Linked DNA regions of Methylorubrum populi. The protein of the gene in region 2 interacts with the protein of the main gene of each other region in a pairwise test. Links are inferred from orthologs where the notes say so. Each region holds a gene or a part of one and is shown on either strand. Other genes may lie near its edges.

Region 1 (3,161 bases), 1.4 Mb from region 2 along the record:
TTCTCCCTTGATTCGGCGAAGACATCGCCGATCTTCGTTCATCTGTACGCAAGAGCAAAGCCAAACCCGGTGAGTCGGTTCCACGGCTCGACGCGAAGGCTGTGGAACGCGGCTTTACGGCAACGCTTCGCCCGCCCTGCGAGGGTTGCAAGCGCGGGCGACGGGGGCGTGACGGCTCTGCGAAGAAGCGATGACCCTGGCGCCTCTCGGCGCTGCCGGCGGATCGGGGCGATCCTGACCAAGGCCATCGGGGGCGTCGCCCTCCCGGGGCGGCGGCGCAGCCGGCGGAGGCCGCCGGCGGGACGCTTCAACCGGGCTGGAGGAAGCTGTCGAGCACCATCTTCCGACCGGCCTTGTCGAAGTCAACGGTGAGCTTGTTCCCGTCGATGCCGGCGACCGTGCCGGGGCCGAACTTGGTGTGGAAGACCCGGGCCCCGTGCTCGAAGGCGGCCGGTGCGCCGGTCGATTTGGCGATCAACTCGCCCTCGATCTCGCGCGGGCCGCTCGTGCGGCCGCCACCGCGGCCGTTGCCGAATCCCCCGCCGAAGCCGCCCGCGGTGTTCGCCTGCGCCCGCTGCCAGCCCGGCGTGCCGTAGGAAGAGCCGAACGGGGCCGGGTTGCGGTCGAAGCGCGAGGCGCCGGCCGAGAAATGCGCGGGCGCTTCGACCACGTCCACGGCCTGCGGCGGCAGTTCGTCGATGAAGCGCGAGGGGATGGTCGAGGACCACAGGCCGTGGATGCGCCGGTTGACCGCAAACGACAGCTTGGCGCGCTTGCGGGCCCGGGTGAGCCCGACATGGGCGAGGCGCCGTTCCTCCTCCAGGCCGGCCCGCCCGCTCTCGTCGATGGCGCGCTGGTTCGGGAACAGGCCGTCCTCCCAGCCGGGTAGGAACACCGTGTCGAATTCGAGTCCCTTGGCCGCATGCAGCGTCATCAGCGAGACGCGGTCGGCCCCTTCCGCCTCGGAGGCCTCCATCACGAGGGAGACGTGTTCGAGGAAGGCGGCCATGTCCGGGAATTCTTCCATCGAGCGGACGAATTCCTTGAGGTTTTCGAGCCGCCCGGCGGCGTCGGCCGAACGGTCCTTCTGCCACATCTCGGTGTAGCCGGATTCCTCCAAGATGGTCTGTGCGACCTCGGGATGCGGCTTGGTCTCGACCAGACGGATCCAGCGCGAAAAGCTCTCGACGAGGCCGCGCAGCATCGAGCGGGCGCGGGGCTTCAGCTCGTCGGTTTCGATCAGCTTCCTCGCCGCGGCGAGCAGAGGAATCCGGTCGGCGCGGGCGTAGGCGTGAAGGGTCTGCAGCGTCGCGTCGCCGAGGCCGCGCTTGGGCGTGTTGAAGATGCGCTCGAAGGCGAGGTCGTCGGCGCCGTTCATCGTCACGCGCAGATAGGCCAGCGCATCGCGGATCTCGGCGCGTTCGTAGAAGCGCGGGCCGCCGATGACCCGGTAGGGCAGGCCGACCTGCACGAAGCGGTCCTCGATCTCGCGCATCTGCGCCGAGATCCGCACCAGCACGGCGATCTCGGAGAGCGGGTGCCCCTTGCGCTGGAGCGACTCGATCGACTCGGCGACCTGTCGTGCCTCTTCTTCCGAATCCCACGCGCCGGTCACGGTGACCGGCTCGCCCGCCTCGTCTTCCGTGCGGAGCGTCTTGCCGAGCCGGCCTTCGTTCTTGGCGATGAGGCCGGAGGCGGCGGCGAGGATGTGGCCGGTCGAGCGGTAATTGCGCTCCAGCCGCACCACGGTGGCGCCGGGGAAGTCGTGCTCGAAGCGCAGGATGTTGTCGACCTCGGCGCCGCGCCAGCCGTAGATCGACTGGTCGTCGTCGCCGACGCAGGCGACGTTTTTTCGGAGTTGCGCGAGCAGGCGCAGCCAGAGGTACTGCGCCACGTTGGTGTCCTGATACTCATCGACCAGGATATATTTGAAACGGTCCTGGTAATTCCTCAGGATGTCCGGGTTCTCGCGCCAGAGCTTGAGGCACAGCAGCAGCAGGTCGCCGAAATCGACCGCGTTGAGGGTGGCGAGCCGGGCCTGATAGGCGGCGTAGAGCTGGCCGCCCTTGCCGAAGGCGAAGGCCTGCGCCTCGCCCGGGGGCACCTGCTCGGGCCCGAGACCCCGGTTCTTCCAGCCGTCGATGGTGTGGGCGAGCGAGCGCGCCGGCCAGCGCTTCTCGTCGATGTTCTGGTCGGCGATGACCTGCTTCATCAGGCGCAGCTGGTCGTCGGTGCCGAGGATCGTGAAATCGGATCTGAGCCCGACCAGTTCGGCGTGGCGGCGCAGGATCTTGGTGCCGATGGCGTGAAAGGTGCCGAGCCAGGGCATGCCTTCGCCCGCCGGGCCGATCAACTGCCCGATGCGGTGCTTCATCTCCCGCGCGGCCTTGTTGGTGAAGGTCACCGAGAGGATGTCGTAGGGCCGGGCCTTGCCGGTCGCGATGAGGTGGGCAATGCGCGTCGTCAGTACCCGCGTCTTGCCGGTGCCGGCACCGGCGAGCACGAGCACCGGGCCTTCCGTCGCCTCCACGGCACGCCGCTGCTCCGGGTTGAGGCCGGTGAGATAAGATGCGCCCTCGGGCCGCAGGGCGGCCATGGCACGGGCGGCGATGGAGGTCGGAGCCGACGGCGCATCGTCGTCGGACGGGCGCGGCCGGAACGCGCCGGGCGCGTCGTTGGGCTCTTGCATCATGCGCGCTTCCCTGGACCAAAAGGCGAACGCCGTCGAGACCCGATCCGGAACCGGCGCCCCTCCTCACGCGTCACTCCCGAAACCCGAAGCCGACACCGATGAAGGAAACGAGGCCATGCGCGCCCCGTCGCTCGCCGTTCTGACCCTGCTCGCAGCCCTTGCGCCGGTCGTCACGCCGGCGCTCGCGCAGAGCCCCGGAAACCGGGGCGCGACGAGCCGGCAGAACGAAGCGTTCGAGTACCGCAACCAGAACCGTAACTTCGAACAGCGCCAGACCTTGGAGAACAGCGCGATCCGCAATCAGATCCAACGGGCGCCCCTCAACGTTCCGCCTCCGGCCGGGCCATCCTTCGGCATCCGGCGCTGACGGCCGTCACAAGCTTGAGTGTGAGGTGCGGGCGGCCCGTCCCCTGTGCTATGGCCGCAGGAACGGGTGCGCGCGTGCTCACGGGAGGCTTCGGCCCTTCGA
Region 2 (3,071 bases):
TCACCTCGTTATGGCCCGAGACGACCTGCAGCAGGTTGTTGAAGTCGTGGGCGATGCCGCCGGTGAGCTGCCCGAGGCTCTCCATCTTCTGGGCTTGGTGCAGTGATTCCTCGGCGTCGCGGCGGCGCGACACGTCGAGCTGCGAGCCGAAGAAGTAGACGAGGTCACCGGAGCGGTTGAAGACCGGGCTGACGAACAGCGCGTTCCAGAACGAGGAGCCGTCCTTGCGGTAGTTCAGCACCTCGGTGGCGAATTCCCGGTGTTCCCGGATCGCGTCGCGCACCTCGGCGATGGTGTCGCAGTCGGTCTCCGGTCCCTGCAGGAAGCGGCAATTGTTCCCGATCAGTTCATCGACCGAGTAGCCGGTCATACGGATGAAGGCGCGGTTGGCGAAGATGATCGGGTTGTCCGGCTGGCGCGGATCAGTAACGATCATCGGCATGCGGGTCCGCTCGACGGCCGCAAAGAAGATGTCGTGGTGTTGATCGATGACGCCCGCAGCACCGCTGCCGCTGACAGGGGTATTCGAGCCGGGAGCGCTCGGCTTCTCGGGTGACGAGGGCATCAAAACTTCCCAGCGGGTACGACCCACTGGGCCGGATTGCGCCTAACAATCCGATGTTATGCGTCACCGTTCCATAGCGGACGCGGCGGGTTGAACACTTCGTGAACGACACAAGGTCGCAGATCGGCGGTCAATTCTGTCTTGCCATTCGGTCCTGCCATGCCGTCTTGCGAGGCGGTCGGACGCGCCCGAGGCCGAGGCGGACCCGGCAGCGCCGGGCCCGCAAGGCAGGTTCAGACGTGGATCGCGCGCTTGTCGACGGCGAGCGCGGCTTCCTTGACCGCCTCCGTCAGCGTCGGGTGGGCGTGGCAGGTGCGGGCGATGTCCTCGGAAGACGCCGCGAACTCCATCGCCACGGCGACCTCGGCGATGAGGTTGCCGGCATCCGCGCCGACGATGTGCACGCCGAGCACCCGATCCGTCTGCGCATCCGCCAGGATCTTCACGAAGCCGTCGGTGGTGCCGTTGGCCTTGGCCCGGCCGTTGGCGGTGAAGGGGAACTTGCCGACATTGTAGGCGATGCCGTCCTTCTTCAGCTCCTCCTCGGTCTTGCCGACCGAGGCGACCTCCGGGAAGGTGTAGACGACGTTCGGGATCACGCCGTAATTCACGTGACCCGCCTGCCCGGCCAGGATCTCGGCGACGGCCACGCCCTCGTCCTCCGCCTTGTGGGCCAGCATCGGCCCGGCGATCACGTCGCCGATGGCGTAGATGCCGGTGACGTTGGTGGCGTAGTGGCTGTCGGTCTCGATGCGACCCTTGTTGTCGGTGGCGATGCCCACCGTCTCCAGCCCGAGCCCCTCCGTGTAGGGCACCCGGCCGATGGCCACGAGCACGACGTCGGCCTCGATCTTTTCCGGCTCGCCGCCCTGGGCCGGCTCGACGGTGACGGTCGCGCCGCCCTTCTTGTTGACCTCGACGCCGGTGACCTTGGTCGAGAGCTTGAAGACCATGCCCTGCTTGGCCAGGATGCGCTGGAACTGCTTGCCGACCTCGCCGTCCATGCCCGGCAGCACCCGGTCGAGATACTCGATCACCGTCACCTCGGCGCCGAGCCGGCGCCAGACCGAGCCGAGTTCGAGCCCGATCACGCCCGCGCCGATCACCACGAGCCGCTTCGGCACCTCAGCGAGTTCGAGGGCGCCGGTGGAGGAGACCACCGTCTTCTCGTCGATCTCGACGCCGGGCAGCCGCGTGACGTCGGAGCCGGTGGCGATGACGATGTTCTTGGTCTCCAGCATCTGGTTGCCGCCGTCGTCCGAGATCACCTCGACGCGGCCGGCGCCCGCGATGCGGCCGCGGCCGTGATAGGTATCGACCTTGTTCTTCTTGAGCAGGAACTCGACGCCCTTGGTGTTGCCGTCAACGCCGCCCTGCTTGAACGCCTGCATCTTCTTCAGGTCGAGCTTGGGCGTGCCGACGTCGATGCCCAATTCCGAAAAGTGCTTGTTGGCCTCTTCGAAGGCTTCCGAGGCGTGCAGCAGCGCTTTCGAGGGGATGCAGCCGACATTGAGGCAGGTGCCGCCGTGGGTCGCCCGCTTCTCGACCACGGCGGTCTTCAGCCCGAGCTGGGCCGCCCGGATGGCGCAGACATAGCCGCCGGGGCCGGTGCCGATGACGATGAGATCGTAGCTCATGGTTGGGTCTGTCCTCGTGATGGCGTGTCGGGTGAGCCGGTGCGCTCCCAGGCCGCGATGACGGCGAGGAGTTGCGGCGACCGGGGTGCGGTGAGGTCGCGGGCGTAGGCGGGATAGGTCTTCCGCTCGTCGCCGATCTGCAGGTAGGGCGGCATCAGGGTCGGTGCGCCGTGCCGGACGAGGCGTTCGAGCGCCTCCGGCTTGTCGAGGCGGATCGCCTCGAAGGTGAAGGTGCCTTCCGCCTCTTCGATCGGCGTCTCGGGGACGATCCGGCCCGCGTCGAGCAGCGCCGAGACGGTGGCGAGATCGTCGGCCTTCAGCGCCGCGTAGCCCCGCTCGCTGTCGCGGCGCTGCTCCGGGCTCAGCGCGGCCAGGGCCGCGGCGACCGCGATGTGCCGCGGATCGCGCCCATCGCCGTTCTCGATGATGCCGAAATCCGTGACGAGCCGCAGCGGCCGCCCGGCCACGTCGAGACCCCAGTACGAGGCGTAGACGCCGTCGCCCCAGCCGCTGGAGAAGACCGCGATCCGCGCCGGATCATCCGGCAGCGGCCGGTGCATGACCCAATTCAGGTTCGAGTCCTTCAAGTCGTCCGCGAGCACGTCGTCGTAGTAGTTGCTGTAGCCGCTCCGCTTCTGCTCCTGCGCGTCGCGGCGCTCCATCGCGGCGCGCGCGGCCGGGTCCATGAAGCAGCCGAGACCGGCATCGACGGGATAGCCGAAGATCTCGCCCGCCTTCAGGGTGGCGACGTCCTGGCCCGGCACGAGGGCGAGTTCCCAGCGCGCCGGCGTGCCGTCGGCGAAGCGAAGCTCGGCCAGGGCGACGCGGTGCTGCGCGCGGTAGAGCGTGACGGGATAGTCGCCCGGCGC

Evidence for each region. Proteins that work in one complex are often made in the same cells at the same time.
Region 1: the proteins of lpdA (region 2) and MPPM_RS01845 interact in binary tests that used the Escherichia coli proteins (3 or more experiments, as listed by UniProt). The link is inferred for Methylorubrum populi from one-to-one orthologs.

Annotation. Positions count from the first base shown.
Region 1 is NZ_AP014809.1:408,751-411,911, reverse strand. What follows is about bases 1-3,090. They hold MPPM_RS01845 (ATP-dependent helicase), read right to left. Parts: upstream 2,693-3,090; coding sequence 308-2,692; downstream 1-307. Other genes in these bases: MPPM_RS01840 (hypothetical protein), read left to right, coding at 2,691-3,059. UniProt on the Escherichia coli protein: A helicase with DNA-dependent ATPase activity. Unwinds DNA duplexes with 3'-5' polarity. Translocates on single-stranded DNA with 3'-5' polarity. Initiates unwinding more efficiently from a nicked substrate than double-stranded DNA.
Region 2 is NZ_AP014809.1:1,821,888-1,824,958, forward strand. Bases 1-3,000 are described here. They hold lpdA (dihydrolipoyl dehydrogenase), read right to left. Parts: upstream 2,203-3,000; coding sequence 799-2,202; downstream 1-798. Other genes in these bases: MPPM_RS08395 (hybrid sensor histidine kinase/response regulator), read right to left, coding at 1-565; MPPM_RS08405 (DUF4241 domain-containing protein), read right to left, coding at 2,199-3,000. In the rest of the region: more of MPPM_RS08405, read right to left, coding at 3,001-3,071. UniProt on the Escherichia coli protein: Lipoamide dehydrogenase is a component of the glycine cleavage system as well as of the alpha-ketoacid dehydrogenase complexes.